3 regions of the Undibacterium sp. Rencai35W genome follow, and region 2 is predicted to be linked to each of the others. Evidence: predicted binding sites of a transcription regulator. Region 2 holds the regulator's gene; each other region holds the start of a gene.
What was found. The regulator FliA, encoded in region 2, starts transcription of late flagellar genes. The targets are predictions, from matches to a motif close to CTAAAGTTTNNNNNNNNNNNGCCGNTA.

Region 1 (13,844 bases), on a different contig from region 2:
CAAATCACCGGCAGAAATACCTGTGGTTGCCGCTGCACCCGTTGTATCTCTGATGTCAGAGCCAGTTGATACGGTAATACCTTTATCACTGCTTGATGAAAGATTAACTTGAGCCGATGTAGTAACAGAGTAAGCCACACCAGCACCACCGCCTGTTGTAAGGCCGGTCACGTTGTCATCGGATCCACCTGTTGCTGCTTTTTCAATCGTGATATTGCGACCATCAGTAGCTGTTAAAGAAACGGCACCTGTCGTGGTGTCATAGCTTGCTGTTACGCCAGTTTGTGACGATTTTGCGTTGACCGCAGCAGTAACTTGAGCACCACGTTCTGCCGCAGAACCAGCTGCACCCAAAGGACCAAGATCAACACCGTTGATTTTGATGTCGCCTGTTGCTACCGCTGTTGCAAAACCAGTTGCTCCAGTACCTGTGACTGTATTAGCACTGACAGTCGCTGTTACACCGGTATTGCCGGATGCTGCGTTGATTGCAGCCGCTTTAGCAATCGCGCTACCGTTGGAATCCTTGTATGACACACCGTCAGAGCTTGATGAGCCAACGTTAAAACCATTAACGACTAAGCCACCAGCGCCCAAAGCATCAGTTGTCGCAGCGGAACCGGACAAGTTTGTTGCGTAGCTTGATCCAGAACCAACACCTAATGAAGTTGATTTTGCACTGGCAATTGAACCAATAGTGATCTGGTCGTTGCTAGTACCGTTAGCGCCGACTTGGAATGTTTGATTGGTAAAGCTACCGTCGAGCAAGTTCACGCCGTTGAAGTTAGAGTTGCTTGCAACACGGTTGATCTCAGATACCAACTGGCTAGCTTCGTTGTTCAGAGCAGCGCGGTCACTTGCACTATTAGAGCCGTTGGCTGCCTGAACAGCCAGATCACGAATACGTTGTAAGTTATTACCGATTTGAGTTAAATCGCCCTCAGCGGTTTGCGCTAAAGAGATACCATCGTTCGCATTACGTGCTGCCTGATTCAAGCCGCCGATTTGTGAAGTCAAACGCTGAGAAATCGCCAAACCTGCGGCGTCGTCTTTTGCGCTGTTAATACGTAAACCGGAGGAAAGACGTTGTAAAGATGTGTTTAACGATGCTTGTGAAGTCGTCAAATTGCGTTGCGCATTCAGCGATGCAATATTGGTATTGATAAATGAAGCCATTTTAATTCTCCTTACCTAAGTTAAAAATCGGCACTAGCCTTAAACTTTGGTCTGTTTCTGTGACTACAGCACCGCCGTTGTTTCAGGTAACGGACAGGTATCCAAAATATTTAATTTGTTACTGCAAATAAATATTTTTTTTTGAACTAAAGTTTTTACCCTTACTCCGCTGAACGACGAATTTTGAAAATACTTTAGGGTTAAATTAAATTTATTTGACATTGCTAAAAGATAAATTTTCATCAAAATTCTAATTTAATTAATGTCAAATATGCAATTAAACTACTTCCTGGCGATGCAGTTAATAAAAAATAGGTACGCATGACAATATCTTGAATGATGAGACACATTTTTTATGCGGCCACGCCATTACCGCTTTAAAGCGGATTAGCAAGTTGCCACTTATTGTTTATGTGAGTTAAATGTGGATATTTCTGTCTCTAATCAACGAATGCTTGGCGGCTAAGTTTGTTATTGTTTAGGAGCCTCTGCGTAATTCTGTTGATTAGTTTGTTTTACACCCAATCCATTGCGGATTTGTCCAATTTGAGTGAATAAATAATGATCGAAAATAAGCCTGCTCTGGAAGTAAGTGACAGTGAGATAGATTTGTCAGCGATGGATATCGTGTTAACCGAAATCATGCAATCTGCAGATACTCTTTGGCGTAACGGGGAATCGGCTCAGGCAATCGATACATATAAGGCGCTTCTTGCTGAAATGCCGAGTTATTCTGATGCGAGTTATAAATTGGCTTGTATTTATCTGGATGCGCAAGATTTAGTAAACGCAGCATCTTTTTTTGAGCAGGCGATCCAATCGAAGCCGACGGCGGCAATGTATTGGGATCAGTATTTGCATGTTCTTCGTCTGTCGGGTGACGAACAAGTTTTGCAAGAGGCGGCGTTTTTACGAGATCAATTTTTGAATTCTCAGGGGTCTCCTGTTGAACCGGAGGTATCACATGAACATGTGGATCTCACAATTAGCACCGAAAAAAATGATTCCACACAAAAAGAAATAATGTCACCGCAAGTCGCTGTATCTAAAACTGTTTCATCATCAGAAAAGTACTTGAGCGACTTGTATCACAAAGGTAAGTTCGTAGAGATCCTTAAATATACCGAAAAAGCGACTAAAAAAAATTCAGGTGATTCTTTGGCATGGCGTTATAGCGGATTAGCATTTATCGGGTTGCAAAAACTGGATGACGCAGAAATACATATGTTAAAGGCTGTTGAGTTAGCGCCGTCAGACGCAATCGCACAATTTAATCTGGCGCTCATTTTTGTCGCGAAAAAGAAATACCCTGCAGCCGAACTATCATATAAATCTGCGCTTGCAACGAACCCGGAGATGCTTGAGGCTTGCAATAATTTAGGTAATCTTTTGCGGGCTCTGAAAAAATTGGACGAGGCAGAGTTCTATTTTCGAAAGGCAATTGAGATTGACAGGAATTTTGCTGTCGGTTACCTCAATCTTGCTGCATTACTAAGAGAAAAGAGACGATTGAGTGAGGCTAAATATTTCGCTGAGGAGGCGGTCAGGTTAGCGCCGAATCTTGCAGATTCACATAACGCACTCGGTGCAATATTGCAGCTTTTAGGTGATTCAAAGTCCAGTTTAATTCATTTAGAGCGCGCTATCGCATTGCGTCCTGATTATGTAGAGGCTTTATTTAATATTGGGAACATATTTTTTGATCAAAATGAAATTTTGCTTGCTCAGAAATATTATGAGCGTTGCATAAAAATTGACCCGTCGCTTGCATCTGCTTATCGTAGTTTGGGTAACATACTTCATACGCTCGGCGGTCGCCAGGATCAAGTCGAATCGCTTTACCGTAAAGCATTAAGTTTAGATCCAAGCGATTCTACGGCGTTTTCTTCCTTATTATTTTTTTTGGTGGAGTCTTTTAAGGCCAGCCCAGCATTGGTATTCGAAGAGCATAAAAACTTTAGCGTTCGCTACGAAATGCCGTTTATTCCGTTCTGGCCGAAACATACAAATAACAAAAACCATGATCGACCATTACGAGTGGGATTTGTTTCCGGAGACTTTTTTAATCACGCAGTTTCTTCCTATATTGGATCGATTTTAAAAGAACTCTCCACAAAGACACAACTCAATCTGTTCGCGTATTACAACCGTGATCTGGAAGATGAGGTAACTCATCAATTAAAGTCAAATTTTGTCAGCTGGAAAAGTGTTCACAATTATTCAGATCTTGAGCTTGCACAAGTAATCGAAACCGATCAAATCGATATTTTGTGTGATTTGTCTGGGCATACAACCAATAACAGACTACTGACCTTTGCACGTAAGCCGGCACCCGTTCAGTTTAGCTGGATAGGTTATCCGGGGACCACCGGCTTACGAGCGATGGATTATTACGTGACTGATCGTTATTTGGTTCCCGCGGGTGATGCTGAAAAGCAGTTTTCCGAAAAAATTGTCAGACTGCCTGTTTGTACACCTTTTGAACCTTATAAAAATTCTCCGGAAATATCACCACTACCAGCCTTAAAAAATAAGAGTCTTCAATTTGGTAGCTTTAATCGCATCAGTAAAATAAGTGATTCAGTTATATATATCTGGTCGGAAATATTGAACGCGCTTCCAGATAGCCATATGACTATTGGGGGACTTCCGAAAAACCATCATCCTGAGGAGATGATCGCTAAATTTGCAGCAAAAGGTGTTGTGAAAGAGCGACTGACTTTTCTTCATAGGAGCAATATGGAGGGGTTTTTAAAACAGCTTCAAACAGTCGATCTTTGTTTGGACACCTTCCCTTACACAGGCGCGACAACATCTATGCATGGCCTATGGATGGGAGTACCAACCTTGACGCTCGCTGGTAACAGCTCTTTTAGCAGGGAAGGGCAGGCTATTTTGCAACATCTTCAATTAGAACAATTTGTGGCTATAGATAACGACGATCTAGTACACAAAGCAGTATTCTGGTCCAGCAACAGAAATGATCTGGCAAGTATTCGCTCTGGATTGAGACAGCGGGTACTGCAATCGGATTACCTGAATCCAAACAAAATCGCTGTCGCTTTCGAAAAAGCGTTGCGTGTTATGTGGTATCAGTGGTGTGATGGACAACCAATCACTTCCTTTAACGTCGACGATTAGGTTGTTGTGATGTGGTTCGAATAAATACGTGTCTGTGTTAAAGGAAGAGATCCCATTTTTTCGTAAATCAATTTGTACCCATGCTTGACAATAATTTCACCATGGACAGGATAGTTGTAAATGATGATGGATTTTGACGACGATAGATTAGCAATTACCTTTTCTAAAATAAATTCATCAAATGGGTTCGCCAAGTAAATAATGAGTTTATCGCCATAGGCCTGAAAGCGGGTTTTCGTCGCATCTTCGTAGGAATAATTGCCATCATCATGAAACACTCGCTGATTATTATTTCTGGCGATATCTAAAAATGGTTCATAGTAATCAATACCAAATATTGCTTGTGATTTTCTAGCCTGTACGCAGGCTTTACGCCATGTCAAAACGACTTTACCTTTGCCGCAACCTATGTCGATGAAACTGTATTCTGAGAATTCATCTCCAAGCAATTTATCAATTACATGAAATGAGTTTTGTATTTCCGATGTCCATGAGGACATATAAAAAGTACCATGTTCAAAATTTTCCGGGATAGTCTCATGCTGACTTTTGGGTAGCCATGTATGAGTATCCGTATGGTTGAGTAAGTCAAACAGATGTGTTTCTACGAAATATTTAAATGGCAATTGGATCCCTCTTGCTTGGTACATTCTCCAATAATCCCAGATGCCAAATTGCGGGTGTTTGATATTATTTTTAAGCATTAGTCATTATTGTAGAAAGGCAGAAACGGCATCTCAAAGATTAGATAAAATCGTAGTTTCAGCATTAGGGTGAGACCCCTTATGTTCGTAGAGGATTTTATATCCCGAGTCGATAACGACCTGAGCATGTACAGGGTTGTTATAAATAATAATGGACGGATGATCGCGTAAGCGCTCCATCACCTGTTTCAATATGATTTCGTCAAACGGATTGTAGAGATAAACGATGACTTTTTTCCCAAATTCATTGAATTCAGTTTGCGTCGCGTCTCTCAATAAAAATATACCTTCTTCGTTAAACACTTTGCTATAATTTTTTTTTGCGATCGCAATTAGTGGTTGATAAAAATCAATTCCATATACAGCTTGCTGATTTTCTTCTCGCAAGCATTCCTGCTTCCAAACGATCACCACCTTTCCTTTGCCGCAGCCAATATCAACAAACGAGTAGTCATCGAAATCGGTTGCTAACAAGGATTTGACGATCTTGAAAGAATTTTGGATTTCGTTGGTCCAAGAACACATATACATAAATCCGTGTTCAAAATTGTCTGGTTTTTCCTCCCAATTGTCTTTGGGAAGCCAGGTATGTGTATTCGTCTTGTAACGCAAATCAAACAGATGTGCGTGCCGGAAGTAATTGACTGGCAACCATATGCCGCGAGCCTTGAACATTCTCCAATAGTCAATCAGACTAAACTTGAGTTCACTGAATTGATGAATGTTGTTTGGCATAGTAGTCGGGGTTGTGTGAAGCTGACAATTAGGGTTATAGGGTTCGGTTTGCTTACTAAATCTAATCAAATCAGGTGATAATTTTTGATAAGTTTTGATATTTGTGACGGTGTATTGAACATCAGCACGTCGATGATCGATAGGTTGGGAACAAAATCTGTAAACTGCGTATAAGTAACTGGTTCAGACTGGATAAATGAAAGTTCAATCCCTCTTTTTTCAAAACTCGCGTAGTCATATAACTCTTTACCGCCAATCGCATTGATATAGTGGGTCGCTCCCATTTCCTCGCAGATAGCGATAACTTTTTCCTGCCCATGCAGTGTGTTGTCCTTATTGATTGATGACGAAATCCGCCAATCAATCTTGATACCTAGGTAATCAATCACTTCCTTTAACTGATGAGTTAAAAATTGTGCGAGATTATTTTCGCTGTGCATCAATATGCGCTGAATCAAAGGAAACGCTTCATGAAAACACGGCGCTTTTGCGTAGCTGTGACGAATTGTTTCCAGTAGCTTATTTGAATGGTCTTTAATACTGATCTGGTTAATGAGTTTATTTGGACTAGGCTCATCGAGCGGCAAGGTTATTCTTAGATTTTTAGACTGATTCAAAATGAAATTTCTATTGATCCAGCCACTCTTAATATAATTTACATCGTCATAGATCACGAAAATATCGACAGCATCGATTAGCTGAAAATACCCTATATATGGGAATAGATAGGGTTGCATGATGGCTATTTTCATCGACGGATAATTACTTGGATGATGCGATCAGTTCGCAATAAGTTCGGAAATATATGTTACTTCTTCGATTTCTAGTGCGGGATAAATAGGAAGACAGAGTACCTTAAGCGACGCCTCGGTTGCGACGGGGAGATTGTCATGATGCGCAGAGACTAAACCCCTGTACATAGGGAAATTCGAAATCAGTGGGTAAAAGTAGCGACGGCCAAAAATATTTTTATCCTTTAGCTTTTGATATAAGGCGTCTCTGCTCAACGGATATACTGGTTCAACCAGAATAGGAAAATACGCAAAATTGGATAACACATCGGTGCTTTCAGGAAGCAAAGTAATTCCCTTCACGTCTGCAAGTAGCTCACGGTATCTATCCGATATTTGGCGACGCTTATCTAATGCTTTATCGATATGTTGTAGCTGAAGTAAGCCAAATGCGGCGTTGACCTCGCTCATTTTGCCGTTGACACCGTAGGCAACAACGGTTGTTTCGTCTACAAAGCCAAAATTTTTCAAATGATCGATATGCTGTTTTGTTTTAGCGTCCGGGCAAATAATGCAGCCTCCCTCAAACGTGTTGAAAACCTTCGTCGCATGAAAACTTAATACCGATAAATCGCCGCAGCTCAGAATACTTTCGCCCTTACGTTTTACGCCAAAAGCATGTGCCGCATCGTAGATTACTTTGAGATTATAGTTATCAGCAATTCGTTGAATTGCATCAACGTCACAAGGTCGTCCGTAACAATGAACGGGCATGATTGCGGTCGTGTTGGGGGTAATCGCAGCTTCTATTTTTGTCGGGTCTAAATTCAGTGAAATAGGATCAATGTCTGCGAAAACAGGCTTGATGCCGTTCCATAATAAAGAGTGTGCTGTCGCAACGAAAGAATAGGGCGTTGTAATGACCTCACCAGCAATCCTCAAGGCTTGCAGCGCAGTAACAAGTGCAATAGTCCCGTTGGTAAATAAGGAAAGATGCTTTACGCCTAAATAATCACACAGTTTTTCTTCCAGTTCGTGATGAAATGGACCGCCATTCGTCAATATTTTTGAGTCCCAGATTTTTTCTAAATAGGGGATGAATTCTTCTAATGGTGGAAGAGAGGGTTGTGTGACATAAATTGGATTAGTCTTCTCCATACCCGGTCTCTCTACAAAATAGTGAAGGTGACTACGATTAACTTCTTGCGTAGGTTGTTATTGTAGGCGGAGATCAGGTCGGGCGTAAGCTTGATCTAGTCGGGTTTTACTCGTTAATTTGACTGATTGACTAATTTGCCTTCACTACGCGATTTTTACCAGTCTTCTTGGCTTCATACATCGCTTTGTCTGCACGCTTTACAACGGCTTCTTGAGCCTCGTTCGGGCCTCTTAGCGCCACGCCCGCGCTAAATGTGATGAACAGGCGTTGCTCATTGGCAGTGAAAAAATGAGTCGTCAATTCACGTTGCACCCTGGTCATGGCAGAGGCGGCTTCGTCCAGATTTGTTTCTGGCATGACGATCAAAAACTCTTCACCACCATAACGCGCTATCACATCAATGGAGCGGAGTGTTTTTTTGACGATGCGAACCAGATGCACCAGGGCTTCATCACCTGCGGCGTGCCCATGTGTGTCGTTGAGTTTTTTAAAGTTGTCCAGATCCAGCATGGCCGCACAGAGAGGGGTACCGCGACGGTCGGCTCGATCTGCCTCACGCTCAAACACGTCATCGAGTCCGCGTCGGTTAAGGCTGCCAGTTAATTGGTCTTCACGCACTAATTCGCTCATGTGGGCAAGTTTGTCTTCGAGTTCTTTAATTCGAACTTCCGCTTCTTTTACTTCTTTTTGTGCGACGATCATCATCTCATGTGATCGCATTGTTTCCGTTTGTACGGTGCGGGTTTCATCCAATATAGACGCAATGAGTTGATCGACTTCGATCACATCTTTACTTTGACGGATCTGATCTGCATAGCCGCCCATTTTGCTGTGGTAGGTTTCTGTACTGACCGTCATGACACTGAGGCGATCAATAAAGGTCGCCATCATGTTTTTAACGGAAGTTTTCGATTCATCGATGCTGTGTTTGAGCGCACCTTGCTTATAAATGACGTCTTTGAGGCTTCTGGTGGCTTCTTGTAAAGCACGATGATCTATCGGCCCAGAAATCAGGCTTTGTACAACTTCGATCTGGCCGCGTAGCCAATTATCTTCGTCGAGTAATTCGTGGACATTATCTAAGAGTAAGCCAAATAATCTCAACAACAACTCTTGCTGTTCAGCGGTATCGCCGCTGCTCAATTCAATTTGAAAACACAGCTGCTTGAGTCGTGACGCGACTTGATTCAGCGCTGTTTCGCTTTCTGCATCCCTGACGGCGATTCCCAGTGCTTCTGATTCTGTGGCAAGTGAGGGGTTCGGCTTGAGCACGGAAGCGAGAGCCAAAGTCAAAGTGCGGTACAGCAAATCTTTTAAAATTTTCGGACGGCTGTCCTCGACAGGAATGTCGTCAACCAGAGAAATAGAGTTGCTCGCTGTGCTCGCAACTGGTACGGGAATCGGATCTACCAGGCTGATGGAGTTACTTGGTTTGACCAGTGTTTTTTCTGCTAATTGTGTAAGACCTTTGCTGTAATCGTCCCAGTTACCTGATTTGATTGCGCGACTGAACCGATGACCAAAGTTACCCAGATCCCCTGGTGATTGCTTCAGACTCTCTGCGAAACCGAGTAGCAATTGTTCAGCGGCAGACGGTTCTATACCTTCAGTCGATTGAGGTGACGCCGCCGGAGTGTCTGGTTTTGTTTCGGATATTTCATCAATGACACCGGATATTTCCTGATACAGCTTGCGATAAGCCTCGGGAGTTGGCGCAATTCTTTGAATTGCCAGTCGCCGGAAAGTTTCTCTGGCGATGTCAGTCGGTGTTTTGAACTGTGAATTATTAGGATTGTTTGACATGGTGCTTCCGCGCTTGAACTATCGAGTATCAGGAGGAGCTACTGGTAATGGTAATACTGGATTTTAGTGTTTTTTTATGCCTTTGCGGACTTATTCAACAAGTTGATTTTTGATCGCGTAATGCGTCAGTTCTGCGTTGTGGCGTAATTTCATTTTTAATAATAAGCGTGCCCGGTATTCGCTGATAGTTTTGACCGACAGAGACAATTCTTTGGCAATGTCACTGACGGTTTTGCCGGAGGCAATCATCGTCAATGTCTGGTACTCGCGATCAGACAGTGTTTTGTGCAGTTCGCCTTCATGCTCTTGATTGAGGTTGTTCGCAAGTTCCTGGGCGAGTTCGGGGCTAATGTATTTCAATCCTGATGCAATTTGACGTATGGCTTGCAAAATTTCAGTTGCGCTGGCTTGCTTATTCAAATAGCCAGATGCACCGGATTTATGCGCCCGTATCGCATATTGGTCTTCTCTGTGTATCGAAAACATGAGGACGGACACCTGAGGCGATTCTTTTTTAATTTGCTTAAGAATTTCGATGCCATTTTTATCTGGCAGTGAAATATCCAGCATCATGATCTGATAATCGAGTTGCCGTGAGAGCCTGATTGCATCTAGCCCATTTTCGGCTTCTCCCACAATGCATATATCTTCTGTGCTGCCGATGATTTGTTTTAAACCCTCACGTACGACGGCATGATCGTCGACGATAATAAGTTTGATGGCTGCGCTCACTGTCATGCATATACCTTGATCGAAAATAATTCTGTTGCGGATAGAGTCTGACGGCAACGACTATTGCCGCATTTACTGGTGTCTATTCTATAAGGCTTGCTGGTGTCGTGGTAGGCATCAGCGTATATTTTTATGCATCTCCGCTACAATGCCGGAATGAGTAAAGCATTTGTCAAAGAAACCGAGCAGGATGATGATCTGGAATTTGGTATTCCTGAGATTCCTGCTGGTGTTAAAAATTATATGACGCCACAAGGTCATCAAAGAATGAAGGAGGAGTTCTTGCATCTGATGGATGTCGAGCGCCCTGAGATCGTCAATATCGTTCACTGGGCGGCATCGAATGGTGATCGTTCTGAAAATGGGGATTACATCTACGGTAAGCGCCGCTTGCGTGAAATAGACCGGCGTATTCGGTTTTTAACCAAGCGACTTGATATCGCAGAGGTTGTCGATCCGCGTGTTCATCATGGAAACGATCAGGTATTTTTTGGCGCAACGGTAACTTATGAAAACCAACAGGGTGACGAGGTCACGATTACCATCGTCGGTGTTGATGAGTTTGATCCGCTGGCGGGCAAAATCAGCTGGGTGTCGCCAGTGGCGCGCGCGTTGACCAAAGCCAGGGAGGGCGATACCGTCGTATTAAAGACGCCGGCAGGTATTGATGAATTGACGATTATTGAGGTGAAATATCCTGAGTAAGACGTTCAAGAACGAACGTGAGGCATTAACTCAACCGTGTTCGCGCCAGATCTTGGCGACGCCATTGAGGTGCTTCACATTGCGCATCAGTCTGGCGAGGTGAGTACGATCTTCAATCTGGATGGTGAAATGGATATTGGTCATATCGTTGGCCTGACCATCCTCCATACTGACATGGCTAATGTTGGCGTCTGACTCGCCAATCTCTGCGGCAATCCGTGCCAGCGCACCTCGCTCGTTATTGACCATCACGACGACGCGACTATCAAAGCGACGGTTCAAGTCTTCACCCCAACTCACGTCAATCCAGCGATCAGGTTCTTTCACCTGCATGCGTTTGGCGTTGTCGCAGTCATCGGTGTGTACCACTAATCCCTGATCACGCTTGAGCTGGCCGACAATCCCGTCACCGGGAATTGGCAAGCAACACGGCGCCAACTGGACTGAAACGCCTTCACTGCCATAAATAATGACAGGATCTCGTTTGGCATTAAGTTTGTCGCCAGCAAATTGCTGGAATGGAATCGACGGAGAATCGTCTTCCACCAAATCCAGAATATGCCTGGCGACCAGTGCTGCCATGCGCTTGCCAATGCCGATATCGGTATGAATTTCTTCCAGTGATTTGGCGGTTGACTCGTTGAGTAATTTGTCGACCAGGCTCTCCGGTAATTCCGGATTTAAATGTACTGCGACCAGCGCCTGTGCCAGCAATTGACGGCCGAGTTCTGTCGATTCGTTCAGATTGATGGTGCGCAGATAATGGCGGATCGCCGAGCGTGCCTTACCTGTGCGCACGTAGGTCAGCCAGTTTGGTGTAGGACGAGAGTTTGGTGAGGTAATGATTTCAACGATGTCTCCATTTTTTAATTCGGAGCGCAACGGAACCGGCTCGTGATTAATTCGTGTCGCAATCGCCTGATCGCCGATATCAGTATGAATGTTGTATGCGAAATCAAGTGCCGTCGCACCGCGTGGCAGGGCGATAATTTTCGATTTTGGTGTGAATACATAGACCGAATCAGGAAACAGATCGACTTTAACATGCTCTAAAAATTCAGCAGAATCCCCTGTCTGCTTTTGAATATCCAGTAAGGATTGCAGCCAGGCATGCGTACGCTGCTGAAGATCTGTCAGGTTGCCGTCTTCATTTTTGTAAAGCCAATGCGCGGCGACGCCAGATTCGGCGACCTGATTCATTTCTTGCGTGCGGATCTGAAACTCAACCGGTGTGCCGTAAGGGCCGATCAGCGTGGTGTGCAGAGATTGGTAGCCATTCGTTTTGGGAATGGCGATGTAATCTTTAAATTTACCCGGCATCGGCTTATACAGGGCATGCAAGGTACCAAGGGCGAAGTAGCTATTTGGAAAATTATCGACAACGATACGGAAACCGTAGACGTCCAGCACTTGTGAAAAGCTCAGGTGTTTATCGTGCATTTTGCGATAAATACCATACAGAGTTTTTTCACGACCAAAAACCTGGGCGGCAAGTCCAGCTTCTTTTAGCGCAGTTTTCACTGCTTCCATGATCTTATTGACGACCTCGCGACGGTTGCCACGCGCCGCTTTGACGGCTTTGGCGAGTGTGCGATAACGCATGGGGTATAGATGCGCAAAAGCCAGATCTTGTAACTCGCGATAAATATTATTCAGGCCGAGCCGGTGTGCGATCGGCACATAGACTTCCATCGTTTCTCGAGAGATGCGACGCTGTTTTTCCGGTTTCATCGCACCCAGGGTGCGCATATTGTGTAGCCGGTCAGCCAGCTTGACCAGAATGACGCGCACGTCGCGCGCCATGGCTAGCAGCATTTTGCGGAAATTTTCAGCTTGCGCTTCGATCTGGCTTTGGAATTCGATTTTTTCCAGCTTTGACAAGCCGTCAACCAGCGCCGCAACTGGCGCGCCGAAGCGTTCAATCAGTTCTTCTTTTTTGACATCCTGATCTTCCATCACATCATGGAGTAGTGCCGCCATGATTGCCTGAACATCGAGTTTCCACTCCGCACAGATCTCAGCTACCGCAATAGGATGCGAGATATAGGGCTCACCTGAGCGCCTGACTTGTCCCAAGTGCATTTCGTCAGAGAAGCGATAAGCTTCCTTGACTAGCTTTAAGTCAGCAGGCGAGAGGTATTCAGCTAAGCGGGTGGTCAGTGCGGTGATGGAGGCAACGCCGGTCGCTGGTGCGCGTGGAACAGGATTTTCTGGCAAGGAGGGCGATACAGAAGAAGGCGATGAAGTCGATGGGTTCGATTTGGAGGATGATCGTCGTGAAGCTGCCTTCTCAGGAGAGACCGCGGCTGGAACAGAAGAATTGCTGTCTATAAGATTCATTCCGTTTAGTTCCCAGCCGTTTCACGGTAGTAGCGCTAAAGAATTAAAGAGGTACTTTTTTCAACATTTCAATGCCAATTTTACCTTCCGCGATTTCGCGCAGAGCAACGACGGTTGGTTTGTCTTTTGAGTCCACTTTTGGTGTGTGACCTTGCAATAATTGACGCGCGCGATAAGTGGCGCACAGGGTCAGTTGAAAACGATTAGGGATGTTTTTCAGTGAATCTTCAATAGTAATACGTGCCATTTTCTTTCTTTCTATCATGGGTTGGCATGGATGCCCAATTGGGCAAACAGCGCTGCATTGCGGCTTGCTTGCTGCGGGAAGCGGCAGCGGGTTGCCTTGACGACTGCATTGAGTTCTGCCAAGGCGGTTGCAAACTCTTGATTAATAATAACATATTCGAACTCGGGAGCGTGCGCCATTTCACCGCCAGCGGCCAGAATTCGACGAGTAATGATGTGCGGTTCATCTTGTCCGCGTTTTTTCAGGCGCTCTTCCAGCGCCGGGATTGATGGCGGCAAGATGAAGATCCTGACCGCGTCCGGGAATTGTTTTTTAACCTGTTGTGTCCCTTGCCAGTCGATTTCCAGCAAAATATCGGTGCCGGCCTGCAT
Region 2 (13,844 bases):
GCGCTGCTCAAGCCATAGTATAGGATCGTGGTTGGGCAGCGATTCCGAGAGCACCCTGTTGGATGTAGCGCGACAACAGCGTACAATGAAAGAGGCGATTAAAATAGTCTCATCAAATTTATCGGTGTCCATGCTATCCAAATATGCGATGAATTCAACGCGGTTGCCAGCCGAAAATTCGCGAAAATTATCCCGGGTTTTTGATGTTGCGGCAAATGCGGCCGACTTAGTGATCGTCGATAGTGAAATCGATAGTAATGATGCGTTTCCTCTTGCGTCGTTTGAGGAGTCTGATGTTGTGATACAAGTATCGGCAAATCCCGTCACTATTAAAAACGCATATGGTTTGATTAAACGAGTTAATAGTCGCCTTGGTCGTCGTTCTTACGGTATTTTAGTCTCTGGGGCAACTGAACAATCAGCGCGACTGGTATATGCCAATATGGCTCAGGCGGCGAGCCGTTACTTAGCCGTTCCATTACATTTTGTAGGTTATGTACCTGAAGACGATCACATGAAACAAGCTGCTCATTTGGGTCGTGCCGTAATTGATGCTTTTCCGTTGGCTGGAGCATCAATTGCCTTCTCCAAATTGGCTGAACAGTTGGCAACAGCTGCTCAGTCAACACTGGGGTTGCGTGGCTTGCCTGAGTTGGGTGTGGGCATCGGAATTTAAAAGAAATTATGTACACTGCCAGCGGAAAGTCAGACAAAAATTCTCTACTTACAGAGCATGCTCCTCTGGTAAAACGACTTGCCTATCAATTAAAGGCGCGCTTACCCCCCAGTGTCGAGGTGGATGATCTTGTTCAGGCCGGCATGATAGGTTTGCTCGACGCGGTCAACCGCTATGAAGATAATCATGGTGCTCAATTTGAGACTTATGCCGTACAGCGCATACGCGGCGCGATGCTTGACGAGTTGAGGAATAGTGACTGGTTGCCACGTGGAGTCCGTCAGAATATGCGTAAGATTGAGACGGCAATGAACACGCTTCAACAAAAGTTAGGCAGACCTCCGCTAGAAACGGAAGTTGCCAAACAATTGAAGTTAAGCCTGGCTGAATATCAGGATGTTTTGAGTGAAAGTGGTGGACACCAATTGGTCTACTATGAAGACTTTCATGACGCCGATACCAAAGAACATTTTCTGGATCATTATTGTACCGATCAGTCGGGTGATCCTCTGCAGGATTTGTTGCATGGAGATTTTCGTGATGCGGTTATCTTTGCAATTGACAGCCTTCCCGAGAGAGAGAAGCTCTTAATGGGGCTGTACTACGAACAAGAATTGAATTTAAAAGAAATCGGCGCGGTAATGGGGGTATCTGAATCGCGGGTTTCCCAACTACACAGCCAGGCAGTAGCTCGATTAAGAGCATCTTTAAGGGAGAAAGCGTGGACTGGGCTAGCATAATTGGGCTTGTATTAGTTATCACCGGAATTTTCTCTGGGCAGCTCATCGAGGGCGGACGCCTGTCATCATTAGTGCAGCCCGCCGCATTCGTGATTGTCGTCATTGGCACAATTGGGGCAGTGCTGTTGCAGAGCCGGATGCCTACGTTTATCCGTGGCGTCAAAATGTTGAAATGGATCGTATCCATGCCAATCGACACGAGTAAAAAAACGATACAAGAGGCGCTGATCTGGAGCGTTGTTGCTCGCCGCGAGGGGTTTCTTAGCTTAGAGCGTTATATGGGGGCAAGTAAAGATCCTTTCATCAGCAAAGGTTTGCGCTTAGTCATCGATGGAATTGATCCTGTTCGTTTAAAAGAAATCTTGGATGTTGATATTTCTTTATATGAAATTGAACAGCGTCAGGCTGTCAAAATATGGGATGCCGCTGGGGGTTACTCTCCAACTATCGGTATTCTGGGGGCAGTTCTTGGTCTGATCCATGTGATGGAAAATCTGTCCGATCCGAGTAAATTAGGTAGCGGGATTGCAGTCGCTTTTGTCGCAACGATCTACGGTGTAGGACTAGCCAACTTATTTTTTCTGCCGGTCAGTAATAAGTTAAAGGAAATCATTAGCAGTGAAGTAACGCGACGTGAAATGTTATCGGATATTTTTTACAGCATTGCCTTGGGTGATAGTCCCCGGGTCGTGGAAGAGCGCCTTGCCAACCACAAAAAATAAGCCCGCCATGGCCAGGAAAAAATATCATGATGAGAGTGATAATCATGATCGCTGGCTGGTGTCGTATGCTGATTTTATTACCTTGCTATTCGCTTTTTTTGTTGTGATGTATGCGATATCTTCTTTGAATGAAGGCAAATATCGTGTCTTATCTAATTCGCTCACAGGTGCATTTGGTCAGGCGATGGTGATGCATTCTGCCAACAGTGATGTAGAGCCTGCAATCAAACTTGATCCTATTCGTCCCGTTAAGCAAAAAAATCTCGAAACTTTGCACAAAGAACGTGAGCAGATGACGGGTATGGCGCGTGATATTTTGAGTGTCCTTGAGCCTTTGGTGCGCGAAGGTAAGGTGAGTGTCAGTCAGACCAGCCGCGGTATTACGATTGAGATCAACGCGAGTGTTTTGTTCGCGCCGGGTGAGGCGAAATTGAACCTTGATTCATATCAGGCGTTAAAAGCGATAGCGTCGGTGCTCAAGGCAGATAATCATGCAATTCAGGTTGAGGGGCATACTGATAATTTACCAATTAAGAATTCCAGTTTTCCGTCTAATTGGGAATTATCTGCTGTTCGTGCAAGCACGGTAGTGCGTTTATTTACTGAAAATGGCGTCGATGAAAACAGAATGACCGCTATCGGTCAGGGGCCAAAATTACCTGTAGGATCGAATGTTACTGTCGAGGGAAGAGCAAGGAACCGGCGGGTGACAGTTACTATCCTGGCTATTTTGCCGGAACCTGTTATTGATGTACCCTTGGCGAATTCAGCTAGTGCAGTAAATGCCGAAAAGAAATAAATATTTCGTTCGGACTATCAGTGGGTTGTTAGCCGATAACCAGGCCGCGTCCTGTAATGTTTTGTATTTTAGCCTGTCCATTTGGGCCATACATCGCACCTGCCGGATTGCTCTGCTGGAGAACATTGAGTGCGCCTTGATTGCGCATTAGCTGACGGTTGATCAGGATACCGTTGGTGCGATTAATTTCTTTTGCTTTTTCAGCGATTGCCAGAAGCTGAGTCCAGTTATCTGCAATCGTTGTTTCAGCAGGTGCTTGCGCCAGGAACGCATTGATTCCGTTCAAGTCACTTGAGAACCCCATTTCTTCAAGATGCGTGCTGCGAATTTTTTCCAATTCTGCAACTTGGGCAATACATTGACCCTTGCGCTTAGTGAATTCATTCAGGTCATTGACATGGCCTTCAATCAACGCAGCTTGCTCTAATTTCAATATCTCAGTCAGTGATGTCATTGCTGACAATTCATTCTGCAGAGATTGATTCAATTGAGGCAATTTTGCGCTGACGAGATTCATGATTATCGTTTTCTTGCGTTTAATAAATCTTTGACGGTTTCTAATAAGCCATCTGCGACTTTTTCCGAATTGACCTGGAAGCGTCCCTCAGAAATGGCCAGCTTAATTTCTTCTACCTTCTTTGCCTCAAATACAGCGCTACTTGCTTGTGTGTTCTGTAGGGCCTGTAGTTGCGTCGACAAAGGCGAAATCTGTACCTTCGCAGAGGGCGTCGACGACACTTCTGTTTTCTCTGCCTGCTGGTCGGTGCGAACCTGTTGCGGCCCCGCTGGCAGTCCAGTGGTACTCTTTAGTGCATCATTAATTTTCACAGCATCACCCTCTATGTTGGGATTTTTATACATCTACATTATGTATATCGGCTGCGATATTTTAAACTTTAACTTCATTTGCGGAAATATTGTGCTGCTGAGAAATTACCTGATTAATAAGTGATCTCAATAACGCCGCCTGCTTTCGCAATTCCGCTAACGACCTGTCCTGATAAAATTTTAACTTTGGCAACTTGTCCCTCGCTAGCATTGTTTAAAGCCTGCCCATCAGTTGCTACCTGAAATCCCTTGCCAGTACTGGTGACGCGAACCGACTGTCCTTGTTGAACGACCATCGGACTCTTTAGACTATCGCTCTTTATTACGGTACCCGACGTGACAGACACGTTAAATGACTTGCCTATTGCCTGATTCGGATTGGTGATGGTTCCGGATGGCAGATTCGATAGTTCCCCGGTCACTTTCATTAAATCATTGGCTGTGATTGTTTGTCCTTGGACTATGTTGCCTGAAGTAACATAATAGTCGCCTGATACTTTGATACTGGCAGACAAGTACACGACCCATGCTACAGGGCTGCTGCAGCGCACACCCATCGTAATTTTGCCCCATGGTTTGCTACCTGGAGGTAAGAATGGTTCAATATTTGTGCATGTAGCCAGATTAAGGCGATTGTCGACAGCACCTACAGTAATCTGTGGCTCACCACTGAATCCCGCACTTTGCTTCCTCAAAAAATCCTCAGCTGCTTGTCGAATCCGCTGCGGATCCTCCGGCTGTGCAAAAGCTACGGCCGGCATCAACTGACATAGTAACAATAAAACAATTAGCTTTTTCATCGGAACTCAACTGAAAACGTGTCATTGGAGTGTAGTCAATTTCTCCCTTAGCTAATCGGGGAATAGAAGGCTTTTTCCTGTTCTTCTCAAATGATTGTTCTTGCTTTTGCAGAGATAAGATGCAAAACATCAAAAACCGTTTTGGTTACCGTAGATGTTGTGGAGCAGGTGAGGGAGGGGTGATGAGTAGCAAAGTCGATGATTATTTGCGATTCCATGAGGCTGTATTGTCCATCAGAGGACAGCGCCAGCAGATGATCGCCTCCAATATTGCCAATGCAGATACACCGAATTATAAAGCGCATGATATTGATTTTTCTACCGCGATGAATAACGTCTTGCAAAGAAATGCTGGTCAGGCGCCATCTGAACTCGCAAAAACAGCTCCCCAGCATCTCGACACGCAAGGAGCCGTTGGCGGTAGTCCGCAACTTTACCGGACAACGGTCCAGGGAAATATTGATGGTAATACTGTCGATATGGATGTGGAGCGTAATCAATTTACAGACAACGCGTTGCGATACGAGGCGAGTTTGACGATTCTTAATATGCAGATACGCAATATGCTGTCGGCGATTCAGGGGTAATAGATTATGTCTCTTTTCAATATTTTTAATGTAGCTGGTTCTGCAATGAGCGCACAAGCGCAACGGCTTAATGTTGTGTCGAGCAATCTGGCTAATGCGGATAGTGTCACTAGCTCAAATGGTCAGCCATACAAAGCAAAGCAAGTTGTTTTCAGCGCGGTGCCTGTTGCTGATTCCGTCTCTACGGCGGTAAGGGTAAAAGAGGTTGTGGAAGACAATAACCCGCCTAAACTGATGTACGACCCTAAGCATCCGCTGGCGGACGAAAAGGGCTATGTGGCGATGCCAAACGTCAATGTCGTTGAAGAGATGGTGAATATGATCTCCGCATCCCGTTCTTATCAAACCAATGTCGAAACGATGAACGCTGCAAAGACCATGCTGTTAAAAACGCTCACGCTGGGTCAATGATCTTCGTTAGAAGTTAAAGGAAAATTGAAATGACTACCGTACAGACTAATACCGTTGACCCAAGCTTGCTGACCACGATGAATGGCGGTACTGCCGCAAAATCGAGCACGCAGGAGGCGCAAGATCGCTTTATGACCCTGCTGGTAACGCAGATGAAAAATCAGGATCCCCTAAATCCTATGGATAACGCTCAGGTGACGAGTCAGTTAGCGCAATTGTCCACAGTAACGGGAATTGATAAGTTGAATGCTACCGTGACGTCCCTGAATGCCAATTTCCTGTCAGCTCAAAATTTGCAAGCAGCCAATATGATTGGTCACGGTGTGGTTGCCGCAGGAAATAAATTAGGTCTTTCTCAAAGTAAGGGTGTCTATGGCGTTGAGCTTGCTCAAGGTGCAGACAAAGTTGATGTCACGATTAAAGATGCGTCTGGTGCCGTGGTGAAAAAACTGAGTCTTGGTGCAATGGAAAGTGGTATCAACGCGTTGACATGGGATGGTACGAATGATCAAGGTGGCGTCGCCGCTGATGGACAGTATCAGATTGAGGTCAGCGCTAGCGTTGCAGGTAAGGCGATTGATGCCACCGCATTAAGTTTTGGGATGGTTTCCAGTGTTACGTCGAATGCGCAAGGGGTTAAGTTGAATGTAGCAAATGTTGGCGATATCGGTCTGGCCGACGTGAAAAAAATCTACTAATTCGCGAGCAAGCTAATTAATTTCCAGTAAAAGGAGAAATATCATGGGTTTTCAACAAGGTTTAAGTGGCTTGAATGCAGCATCCAAATCATTGGACGTGATTGGTAATAATATTTCCAATGCGAGTACCGTGGGTTTTAAGCAGGCACAAGTGCAGTTTGCCGACGTATTTGCGAATTCATTAAATGGTGCTGGCGGAGCTCAGGTTGGTATTGGTACCCGTGTCGCAAACATCGCACAGCAATTTTCGCAGGGCAATATCACATCAACTAATAATCCACTGGATATCGCGATTAACGGTAACGGTTTTTTTCGGATGTCGACTAACGGCGCCGTTACCTACACAAGGAATGGCCAGTTTCAGTTAGATAAAAACGGTTATATGGTGAATGCGCAGGGCGCGCAATTAACTGGTTACGTTGCCAATGCCAGTGGTGTGCTGGCTACCGGTGCAGCAACAGCCATCAATATCAACACTTCTGACATCGCACCTGCGCAGACAGCTGCTGTCAATGCTGTATTAAATCTGGATTCCAGAAATACCGTGCCGGGTGGCGCTACGCCAATCGCTTTTTCTGCTACCGATCCTACATCCTACAATAAGGCAACTTCGGTTGCAGTTTTCGACAGCCTTGGCAACTCACACGTACTGCAAACATTCTTCGTAAAAATCGACCCGGCTGTGACGCCTCCTACTGCGCCATCGACGTCTGAATGGAATGTGTTTGCAACGAGTGACGGTGTACCGATCGGATATGTACCACCTGCGGCAGCCGTACCTCTCGGTAAATTAGGGTTCGATAATCTTGGCAAACTGGTAGCGGCAACGCCGGCATTTGCTGTCACGGATCCTAAGGCATTGAAAGTCACAATCCCGGTCACGACCGGCGCTGTTACGCCGATTTCGACCCCGTTAAGTATCAAACTGGATATGACTGGCAGTACGCAATTTGGCTCTGATTTTAGTGTCAGTTCGTTAAAACAAGACGGCTACACTTCAGGGAAATTATCAAAATTTAATACTGCAAAAGATGGCACGATTGTTGGTAGCTATACCAATGGTAAAACAGCCGTACTAGGTCAAGTCGTATTGGCAAATTTCACTAATCCAAATGGTTTGCAATCATTAGGTGACAACCAGTGGACAGAGACAGCCACTTCCGGTCCGGCATTGGTTGGAGATGCAGGGGCTGGTGGACTGGGGCTATTAACATCATCGGCAGTCGAGGACTCCAATACCGATCTGACGGGTGAGCTGGTCAATATGATTACGGCGCAACGTGTTTATCAGGCCAATGCCCAGACGATTAAAACGCAAGATCAGGTACTGCAAACGCTGGTCAACTTGCGTTAATTCTAGTCCGGTATTGCATGTGCGCAGTATTTCTTAGTGCTTAGTTATTTAACAGGGGTTGGCAATGGATCGGTTGATCTACACAGCGATGACAGGTGCAAAACATGTGCTGGAGCAGCAGGCAACGACAGCACATAACCTGGCTAATGCGACTACAACAGGATTTCGTGCGCAGCTCGACTCTTTTCGTGCCGTTCCCGTTATCAGTGATGGTCTTCCGACCAGAACCTATGTCGTTGACGCAACGGTAGGGACGGATTATTCCACCGGGTCCTTGCAAATGACCGGACGAGAATTAGATGTTGCCGTGCAGGGTAAGGGATGGCTGGTTGTACAGCGAGAAGATGGCAGTGAAGCGTTAACACGTCATGGCAGTTTAAAACTCAATGAAAACGGTGTTTTGCAAACGCAGGCCGGGCTCAATGTGGTAGGCGATGGCGGCATCATCACCATTCCACCTGAGGTCTCGGTCGCGATTGCTAAAGACGGTACAGTCTCCACAATCCCGACTGGTAGCAAGCCGAACGGCGTACAAGTTATCGGCAGGTTAAAACTGGTCAATCCTCCTGAAGAAAATCTAGTACGTGGTGATGACGGGCTCTTTAAAACCAAGGATGGTAGTGCCGTAGACGCAGATCCCGCCGTGGGTGTGGCAGGTGGCATGCTTGAAGGCAGTAATGTTAACGTCGTTGAGTCAATGGTGACGATGATTACTCAGGCTCGTCAGTTTGATATGCATATGAAATTGCTACAAAACGCCGAGAGTAACGCAACAAAAGCCAGTCAGATCTTGTCATTGAGTTGAGTTTGAATACGACACAATATTGATAAACAGGTAGATGTGAAAATTGTAAGCGTTATAGAAATTGCGCATTCGTTAGATCAGGGAGAAATGACATGATACGTTCACTGTGGATAGCAAAAACAGGTCTGGATGCGCAGCAAACGCAAATGGATGTAATTACCAATAATCTGGCCAACGTCAGTACAACGGGTTTTAAACGCTCCAGAGCGATATTTGAAGATTTGCTTTATCAAACAATTCGTCAGCCTGGTGCGCAAAGCTCCCAGCAGACGCAACTGCCATCGGGCTTGCAGCTTGGTGTCGGCGTACGTCCTGTCGCTACCGAGAAAATATTCACGCAAGGTAATCTCCAGCAAACCGGAAATAGCAAAGACCTCGCGATTCAAGGGCAAGGATTTTTTCAGGTCTTGCTGCCAGATGGTTCGACTGCATATACCAGGGACGGTTCTTTTCAGGTAGATAGTCAAGGCCAGATGGTGACGTCAAGTGGATTTGTCATTCAACCCGCTATTTCGATTCCGGCGAATGCACAAACGATTACGGTTGGTCGTGACGGCACAGTATCTGTTACCCAGCCGGGTTCGGCCGCGCCTGTACAGGTAGGGTCAATTCAACTGGCTACCTTCATTAATCCGGCCGGACTGATGTCGATGGGTGAGAACTTGTATGTAGAGACAGCGGCTTCAGGCAATCCTGGCACTAATACCCCCGGCACGAATGGTGCCGGTCTGTTGAGTCAAGCTTTTATTGAAACGTCGAACGTGAATGTAGCTGAAGAACTGGTCAATATGATACAGACCCAGCGTGCATATGAGATCAACAGTAAAGCAATCACCACCGCAGACCAAATGCTGCAAAAATTAGCGCAACTGTGAGGTTAGTATGAAATCCGGTTTTTTCTCAATGTTGATTGGCGTCTTGATGGTGACAGGTTGTGCTGTTGTACCGCCGGCGATTGTGCATCAGCCGATGAGCGTATCCCCTGCGTCAGCGAAGCCGCAAAAAGAACTGAATGGTGCAATCTATCAATCAGCTTCTTATCGCCCTCTGTTTGAAGACCAGAAGGCGCGATTGTTAGGGGACATCCTGACGATCACAATCAGTGAAAAAACCAGTGCCGGTAAAACCGTCGCAAGCTCTGCCAATAAAAGTGGCAGCACGAGTTTTAATGTGCCTTCATTTTTAGGATTGTCTTCTGCCGTCACCAGCAATGCAGGCCTGTCATCAACATCGGCCAATAAATTTGATGAGAGTGGTGCTCAGACAGCCAGTAATAATTTCACAGGAACGATCTCGGTGACGGTGATTGATGTTCTGCCAAACGGCAATTTGCTGGTGAGTGGAGAGAAGCAGCTTGCCTTTGATAAAGGTGCAGAATATGTACGGTTCTCCGGCATCGTCAATCCAACAACGATTACCGCTGCGAATGTTGTTCCTTCGACGCAGGTTGCCGATGCACGTTTTGAATATCGCTCAACCGCAAGAATCGACAGAGCAGAAGCAAATTCCTTGCTGACCAGGTTCTTCCTGAGTTTTATCCCGTTATGATGATTGATGAGTATTGGCAGGTGAGACCATGATGAAATTACATAGGATTAAATTTTGCCTGACCATTCTGTGCCTGCTGACTGTAATGACGTCACAAGTTTGTGACGCCGAGCGCCTCAAAGATATCGCAGGTATTCAAGGCGTTCGTCAAAATCAGTTGCTGGGTTATGGTCTCGTGGTGGGCCTGGATGGAAGCGGCGATCAGACAACGCAGACACCATTTACTGTTCAAAGCATTATCAGCATGATGCAGCAACTTGGTGTCAGTATTCCCGTGGGCACAAGTTTGCAATTAAAAAATGTGGCGGCGGTAATGGTGACCGCATCGTTGCCTCCTTTTGCACAACCTGGACAGACGCTAGATATCACGGTGTCTTCGATAGGCAATGCAAAAAGCTTGCGAGGCGGGACCTTATTGATGACGCCGCTAAAAGGCGCTGACAATCAGATCTACGCCATGGCACAAGGTAATGTCCTGGTGGGTGGTGTCGGCGCTGCATCGGGCGGGAGCAAGGTGCAGGTGAATCATTTGAGTGTCGGGCGCATTTCCTCAGGCGCAACCGTAGAAAAAGCCGTTGCTTCTTTATTAGGACAAGATGGGGTTATTCATCTTGAACTGAATACCTCGGATTTTTCCACCGCAGCCAAGGTTGTTGATGCAATCAACAAAAAATTTGGTGCAGGAACTGCCGCCGCCATGGATGGTCGCGTGATACAAGTACGTTCTCCGCTGGGCAGCGATCAGCGCGTTGCTTTTTTAGGGAACTTGGAAAGTATCGACGTTACACCTGCACAAATTGCTGCCAAAGTGATTCTGAATGCGAGAACAGGTTCCATCGTCATGAATCAAGCAGTTACTCTGGATACCTGTGCAATCGCTCATGGTAATTTATCTGTCGTCATCAATAACGATACGACAGTTAGCCAGCCGAACGCATTGTCTGGAGGGCAGACCGCTGTCACGCAAAAATCTGATATCAGTATTACTAAAGACGCAGGTCAGTTAGTGACTTTAAAAGCCGGTACAAATTTGAGTGATGTTGTAAAGGCACTTAACGCGATTGGTGCGACCCCACAAGATTTACTCGCTATTTTGCAGGCAATGAAAGCGTCTGGCGCCATGCGTGCTGAGCTTGAAATCATCTAGGGATTCCCCATGATAGGACGCACTGATCTCACGGACAAACTGGCTTTTGATTCTAAAAGCCTGGATGGACTTAAGCAATCCTCAAAGGACAATTCTCCCGAGGCGCTCAAAGCGGCGGCCAAACAATTCGAAGCCTTGTTTATGAATATGATGCTGAAATCGATGCGTCAGGCGGGCGGTCAGGATGGGCCATTTGATAACGAGCAAAGCAAGATGTACACATCGATGCTGGATCAGCAGCTGTCACAGAACATGGCAAATCGCGGTATGGGCTTGGCTGATGCGCTGGTTAGGCAGTTGTCGAGTAATCAGGTCAATCAGGTGTTACAGAGTGATAGTGCCAGTCAATCCGGGTTATCAACGCAAAGTAGTGTTCGTGGAATCGAATCTTATCTGGATAGTATGAAACTGGGACAGCAAGCTGTTGCACAAGGAAAAACATCCGGTAGCAACGCAACGCATGTCAAAGAGTTTCAACAGAAGTTAGCCGCTCACGCTGAGCAGGCCAGTGCTGAAACTGGCATCCCCGCTAAATTCATGTTGGGACAGGCTGCGCTTGAGAGTGGCTGGGGTAAAAAAGAGATCAAGTCTGTTGACGGTACCCCTAGCCACAATATTTTCGGCATGAAGGCGACGAGCCAATGGAAAGGCAAGACGGTCGATGCTGTCACCACTGAGTACGTGAATGGTGTCGCTTACCGTAAGCTTGAGAAATTCAAAGCTTACGACTCCTACGGCGAAGCTTTTAAAGACTACGCAAAGCTTTTGACAAAAAATCCTCGCTATGAAAATGTGATCGCCAATGCTAAAGATGCGACTAGCTTTGCCTACGGCCTGCAAAAAGCCGGCTACGCAACTGACCCTCAATATGCGAACAAACTGTCTAAGATTATTAATCAGACTTTATCTACCTGAGCAAAACAGACTTTAATGACTGCCAACGGATATTGCTGGTTGTTCTAGTAAGGGCATGAGAAATGACCAGGTTTACCAGTTGTTTTGCAAAATAGTCTTTATAGCAACTGATTAAAGTTTTGCTGAATTTCTCCGAAAACAAGACTGACACCGCTCAAAAGAGCAGCAACCACACTTAGCAGGATCAATCATGGGTTCAAATATTTTAGGCATTGGACAAAGCGCATTAGCTGCTGCGCAATTGGGCATTGCCACTACCGGACACAATATTGCGAATGCCTCCACGGTTGGTTACAACCGGCAAGTGTTGTTTCAAAGTGCGGCCGCACCGCAAAATCTCGGTGGTAATTTTGTTGGGCAGGGGACGCAAGTCAATCAAATTGCTCGCGTGTATAACGAATTCCTTGCGCAGCAAGTGAATAATTCGCAATCCAGCAGCAATCAAATCAGTACATATTATTCACAAATTTCCCAGATTAATAATCTGGTTGCAGACTCATCCGCCGGCGTATCTCCTGCCTTGCAGGACTTCTTTAAATCGGTACAGAATCTGGCGACCAGTCCGAATGGAACAGCCGGATCCGCAGCCAGACAGTCTGCCTTATCGTCAGCTCAAGCGCTGGTCTCGCGTTTTACTGGTTTGCAAAACCGTATTACTGAAATCCGCAGCGGAGTAAATAGTGAAATACAGACTACGGTCGGTACGATCAATAGCTATGCCACCCAAATATCTGAGCTCAATGACACGATAGAAAAGGCACAAAGCGTTTCTAATGGTGCTGGGCCAAACGATTTACTGGATCAGCGCGATCAGCTGGTCACAGACCTGAGCAAGTTGACCAAGGTCTCAGTTATTCAGCAGGGATCTAAGTACAATATTTATATTGGTAGCGGTCAGCCACTTGTCGTTGGCGATACCGTAAATAGTTTGTCTGCCACGCCCTCGCTTACCGATCCTTCTCGTCTGGATGTTGCTTATGTTGCGAACGGTAAATCAGTCTTGTTGTCTGAAAGTAGTCTGCCCGGCGGTAAATTGGGTGGATTATTCGATTTCAGAAGCAATACCTTAGATGTCGCACAAAACTCACTTGGTCGTGTCGCGACTACTCTCGCGACGACTTTTAATGACCAACATAAATTAGGGCAAGACCTGAATGGTCAGTTGGGTGGTAATTTTTTCAATGTAGCGACTCCAGTCAGTACTCCTAGTAGCCTGAATACGAGCACTGCCGGTATCAATGCAACGATTACCAACGCCAGTGCTTTGACTACCAGTGATTATCGTCTGCAATTTGACGGTACGAATTATAAAATCACCCGTTTGTCGGATGGCGCTGCGCAGACTTCTGCTACCTTGCCGCTGGTGATTGATGGCGTCACATTTCAGCTGACTCCTCCGCCAGCTGCGGCAGTGCCAGCCGCCGGAGATGAATTTTTGATTCAGCCTACCGTCAACGGTGCTGGCGGCCTGAGTGTGGCGATCTCTGACATTACAAAAATAGCGGCGGCTGGACCCGCAACTACGGCTGCGCCCAGCACAAATACCGGATCCGGTAAGATTAGTGCAGGCACAGTCGATTCGACGTATACCTTGGCTAGCCTCGCAACTCCGGTCAAATTATCATATACCGGCGGCGCATTTACGGGATTCCCTGTCGGCTCAAACGTTACCGTAACAAATAACGGTGTCACGACATCTTATTCACCTTATGTTGCCAACACGCCAGTTGCTTACACAAGCGGTGCGACGATCAGTTTTAGCGGAGTAAGTTTTAGCGTTACCGGAACACCGCAAAATGGTGATACGTTCACAG
Region 3 (4,620 bases), on a different contig from region 2:
ATCAGCATTGACAACAATTGATGCAGCTCTCGCTTCAGTCAATAGCTCACGTGCTTCACTGGGTGCGTATCAAAACCGTCTGTCATCAGCAGTAACTAGCTTGCAAACAAGTGCAGAAAACTTCACTGCGTCACGTAGCCGTATTCAAGATGCTGATTTCGCACAAGAAACAGCAAGCTTGACTCGTGGTCAGGTGTTGCAACAAGCAGGTACTGCAATCTTGGCGCAAGCAAATGCGTTGCCACAGGGTGTATTAGCTCTGCTTCGTTAATTACTAATGATTATTCGCTGAATTTTCATTAGCAAGAACTAATCCCCTGGTCATTTTTTGATCAGGGGAATTTTTACTTAGAGGAAATGATCATGGACATCTCGTCAATTGGTAATTCCAATGCAAATGTGGCAGTCGTACTTAACCGACAAGCCAGCTCAGATGCGTCAATTTCTACAGCACAAGCAGCCACACCAACCATTACTGAAACGGCTGTAAGCCAGCCGAACAAAAGCCCTAGTCTTGCCGATGTGACTAAAGCTGTTCAAGACATTAATAAATCTATTCAATCTAGTTCACAAGGTGTTGAGTTTACAGTCGACAATGATGACAAGCGTGTTGTCGTCAAAGTGGTCGACCAGCAAACCAAACAGGTACTGCGTCAAATTCCGACTGAAGAAGCGATTGAAATTTCAAAATCACTGGATAAGTTGCAAGGCCTGTTAATTAAGCAACAAGCATAGGTAACTTCAAAAATTTATTGTAAGAAAATGCTACTTTAAAACTGATAGGTAAATCCCCCTCTAAAGTCTGGTTTGCCTGAGCCGATAACTAGGTATAGTGCAAGCATACGAAGGGGAATATAGTGACTATTCAATCAACAGGTATTGGTTCAGGACTGGACGTCAATACACTGGTTACCAAATTAATGCAGGTAGAAAGCCAGCCCTTAACGGCTCTCGCTACCAAAGAAGCGAGCTATCAAGCGAAGCTGTCTGCATATGGATCATTGAACAGTGCCCTTAGCGCATTTCAAAGTTCCCTATCGAGTCTCAACAATCCCTCCACGTTTCAATCTCTCAATGCCTCTTCCGGAGACTCTACGATCGTCTCCGGATCAGCAACTAGCGGTGCTGCTCCAGGTAATTACAGCGTCAACATTACCAAGTTAGCCCAAGCTCAATCCATCTCAAGTGCGGGACAAGTCAGCACAACAAACGCTATCGGTGACATAAACGCTACAACGACAATTTCTTTTCAGTTCGGTACGATTACCGGCACTGCGACGAATGGCGTGTATGGAACAGGCACAACATTTACCCAAGATGCCGCTCAAGCAACTGGATCAATCACTATTGACAGTAGCAACAACTCGCTTCAGGGTATTCGTGATGCCATCAACGCTGCAAACATCGGCGTAAGCGCAACCATCGTTGGCGATGGAAGTGCGACGCCATACCATCTGGTATTAAACTCAAGTAAGACTGGCGCTGCATCAAGCTTAAAAATTAGCGCGTCCGGTGATACAGCCGTTCAGGGTTTATTAAATTATGATCCCGCGGGAACCCAAAATTTTACTGAAATAAATACGGCACAAAGTGCAGCATTGAAAGTTAATGGGATCGACATTACCAGCGCATCGAATACTGTAAGCGGAGCCATTCAAGGTGTTAGCCTCAATCTGACTAAAATTGGAAGCACCTCTATCGCTGTTTCCGCCAATACGACAGGGATACAAGCCGGCATTAATAGTTTAGTCAAAGCATACAATGACCTGAACTCAACAATTAAGACGCTAACAGCCTATGATCCAAGTACAAAAAAGGGCGGATTATTACTTGGCGACTCGACTACTCAAAGTGTACAAAATCAGATCCGCAACTCATTATCCACTGCGGTAAATGGTCTTGGTGGTGGGCTGACTACCTTATCTCAAATTGGTGTCACGTTTCAAAAGGACGGCTCTTTAGCACTAGACTCAAGCAAGCTTACAACAGCCCTGACAACAAAGTTAAGTGATATTGGTGGTCTGTTTGCTTCTATCGGTAAAGCCAGTGATAGTTTAGTCAGTGTGGCCTCTTCCAGTTCTGCCACAAAAGCAGGCAGCTACAATTTAAACATCACTAAAATTGCTACGCAAGGTAGCTTAAGTGGAGACCTGTCTTTGCCGGCGACAACAACGATCGCAGCGAGTACCGCGATCAATGTAACCTTAGATGGTGTAACAGCCTCTGTAGGCTTGGCACAAGGCACTTACACACCCAGCCAGTTAGCCGCTCTGGTTCAGTCGTCGATTAATGGAACTTCTGCTTTCTCTGCAAATGGATCAACTGTTACTGCCTCTATCGGAGGTACGGGTAACCTCATACTGCAATCTGCAAAATTCGGAGCGACGTCAAATGTTAGTCTTGCGTCAAACACAGGATCCTCGGCCGCCCTATTAACCGGAAGTATCTTGGGCGGAACTGCGGGCAACGATGTAGCTGGTACATTAAATGGTGTAGCTGCAACAGGATCCGGTCAAACACTCACCGGAAGTGCAGGTTCCGATGCAGAAGGCCTAAAAGTTTTGGTATCTGGAGGTGCCGTCGGTACCCGTGGTACCGTCAACTTCTCGATCGGTTATGCGTACAAATTAAATAATTTATTAAATGGTTTTCTTGGCAGTAATGGCACCATTGCGAGCAGTTCATCAGGCGTCACGAAAAGTATTACCGACATCGGCAAACAACGTATTGCGCTAAATAGCCGACTTGCAGACACCGAGGCAAGATACCGGGCTCAATTTACAGCACTAGATTCCACCATCAGTAGTTTAAATAATACGAGTACGTTTTTAACTCAACAATTGTCAGCATTAACAGGATCGAATACCAAGTAAAAAAGTTTCTAGGTATTGAAATAAAAATTACGGGAGAAATACATGTTTGGCTCATCTCAAATGAACGGTGCCAATGCCTACGCAAAAGTCGGTATTGAAACTGGAGTCATTGCCGCTAGTCCGCACAAATTAATTGTCATGCTGTTCGATGGCGCAATTGTCTCGATTGGCAATGCGATCCAGCATCTGAATGCTGGTGAGATTGCGGCCAAAGGGAAGTCAATCTCAAAAGCGATCTCGATCATTGACAATGGCTTACGTGCAAGTCTCGATAAGAAATCTGGGGGTGATATTGCGGTCAGCCTGGATGCCTTATACGAGTACATGAATACACGTTTAATTCTTGCAAATTTGAATAATCAGGCCGAACTTTTGCTTGAAGTACAAAATCTGTTAAAAGATCTACGCAGTTCCTGGGAAGCGATTGCCCCAACTACGGCCTCTACCGTCGAACCACCTGTATTAAATACTGATGCACTCGCACCACGTTCTGCTAAATTTCTTGAGGCTTGATTGATGATGGATAGCATGGAAATGATCTCGATATACGAGAATGTCGCAACAATTACCGATCAAATGCTAAGTGCTGCACGCAATGGCGACTGGGATCTTTTGTCCAAGTTAGAAAGTGACTGCACCTCTCAAGTACAGATTCTTCGAATCCGTGAGGTTGAGCAAGAACTGTCACCTGATTTAAGAAGTAGAAAAATTCAGATCATCAGAAAAATCCTCGCTGATGATAAGGAAATTCGTAACTTAACTGAACCCTGGATGGCGCAACTCGCAAACGTCATGCGCAGTTCAGAATCACATCGTAAGCTAACGCGAACTTACGGCTCAAGCTAATTTTTAAGGTAAACACTGATGTTGCCAAGGGTCGATAATTTGCTAAGGCCCGTTGCTGCTATCGAAGCGCCGTCTGCTGTTGCCTCTCTTGGGGAAGCCAAACAAGAGGCCGTCAGTAAATTATCTCAACTGGTTATTGGCCGCCAAGTACAAGGCGAAGTACTTTCCCGGTTAAATGATGGCAGCTTCTTAGTGAGAATTGCAGGAACAACTGCAAAAATGAATCTCCCTGCTGATAGTAAGGCAGGCGATCTGCTTAATTTAAAGTTACTCACAGTCGATCCCCGCCCTACCTTTTTGCTTGGTGAAAGTAATCAGACTGTTATCGCTACCTTCCCCAAACAAGCGCTACTTGGACAAACCCTTCTCGACATGACAAGCAGTCATGCTGAAACAATTTCAGCAGACTTATCCAAAGCAGGTAATCTCCCGCAAAAAATATCGTCGGATCTGGCAGCATCAACAAGTACCCCCACTACAATTAGCCAGACAGCGAAACTTATCGACAGCATTCTGCATCTTGCTCAGGAAAAAGGCACTGCCAATAGCCTGATCGGAACAAGACCACTTGCTGAGCATAGCGACATACTAAAATCGCCAGTTGACTTATCTGCTCAACTGCAAAAAACGATTTCCTCAAGCGGGCTGTTTTACGAATCTCATTTAGCCGACCTAGCGGAAGGCAAACTCACCGCTGCAGATATACGACGAGAACCACAGGCCTTACAATCATTTCAAATCGAAGAAACCGCCCAAACCAGCCCTGATGATCAACTCGTCTCAGTCTCCGGTAAGCCTGTTGTCAGCACAGAGCTTACCCAGTTAATCCATTTGCAACTGGATGCACTAGAGCAGCAAAAAATCGTCTGGCAAGGAAATCTCTTACCCAATTTACCCATGC

Region 1: the regulator FliA is predicted to act here: its motif matches at 1,264-1,290, upstream of ACO0K3_RS09400 (flagellin).
Region 3: the regulator FliA is predicted to act here: its motif matches at 796-822, upstream of fliD (flagellar filament capping protein FliD).

What each region holds. Positions count from the first base shown of each region.
Region 1 is NZ_JBMPPC010000003.1:517,287-531,130, forward strand. It holds gene ACO0K3_RS09400 (flagellin) at 1-1,176, opposite strand, end outside; gene ACO0K3_RS09405 (tetratricopeptide repeat protein) at 1,738-4,317, shown strand; gene ACO0K3_RS09410 (methyltransferase domain-containing protein) at 4,314-5,021, opposite strand; gene ACO0K3_RS09415 (methyltransferase domain-containing protein) at 5,055-5,756, opposite strand; gene ACO0K3_RS09420 (WbqC family protein) at 5,822-6,508, opposite strand; gene ACO0K3_RS09425 (DegT/DnrJ/EryC1/StrS family aminotransferase) at 6,536-7,645, opposite strand; gene ACO0K3_RS09430 (GGDEF domain-containing protein) at 7,776-9,449, opposite strand; gene ACO0K3_RS09435 (response regulator) at 9,540-10,187, opposite strand; gene greB (transcription elongation factor GreB) at 10,338-10,886, shown strand; gene ACO0K3_RS09445 (RelA/SpoT family protein) at 10,917-13,226, opposite strand; gene rpoZ (DNA-directed RNA polymerase subunit omega) at 13,270-13,473, opposite strand; gene gmk (guanylate kinase) at 13,488-13,844, opposite strand, start outside.
Region 2 is NZ_JBMPPC010000001.1:413,033-426,876, forward strand. It holds gene ACO0K3_RS01850 (MinD/ParA family ATP-binding protein) at 1-676, shown strand, start outside; gene ACO0K3_RS01855 (RNA polymerase sigma factor FliA) at 685-1,416, shown strand; gene ACO0K3_RS01860 (flagellar motor protein) at 1,398-2,138, shown strand; gene motD (flagellar motor protein MotD) at 2,146-2,937, shown strand; gene ACO0K3_RS01870 (flagella synthesis protein FlgN) at 2,966-3,454, opposite strand; gene flgM (flagellar biosynthesis anti-sigma factor FlgM) at 3,457-3,765, opposite strand; gene flgA (flagellar basal body P-ring formation chaperone FlgA) at 3,879-4,565, opposite strand; gene flgB (flagellar basal body rod protein FlgB) at 4,748-5,152, shown strand; gene flgC (flagellar basal body rod protein FlgC) at 5,159-5,563, shown strand; gene ACO0K3_RS01895 (flagellar hook assembly protein FlgD) at 5,593-6,261, shown strand; gene flgE (flagellar hook protein FlgE) at 6,305-7,615, shown strand; gene flgF (flagellar basal-body rod protein FlgF) at 7,680-8,420, shown strand; gene flgG (flagellar basal-body rod protein FlgG) at 8,513-9,295, shown strand; gene ACO0K3_RS01915 (flagellar basal body L-ring protein FlgH) at 9,303-9,968, shown strand; gene ACO0K3_RS01920 (flagellar basal body P-ring protein FlgI) at 10,000-11,115, shown strand; gene flgJ (flagellar assembly peptidoglycan hydrolase FlgJ) at 11,125-12,030, shown strand; gene flgK (flagellar hook-associated protein FlgK) at 12,221-13,844, shown strand, end outside.
Region 3 is NZ_JBMPPC010000003.1:512,317-516,936, reverse strand. It holds gene ACO0K3_RS09400 (flagellin) at 1-271, shown strand, start outside; gene ACO0K3_RS09395 (flagellar protein FlaG) at 364-735, shown strand; gene fliD (flagellar filament capping protein FliD) at 858-2,873, shown strand; gene fliS (flagellar export chaperone FliS) at 2,916-3,386, shown strand; gene ACO0K3_RS09380 (flagellar protein FliT) at 3,402-3,719, shown strand; gene ACO0K3_RS09375 (flagellar hook-length control protein FliK) at 3,759-4,620, shown strand, end outside.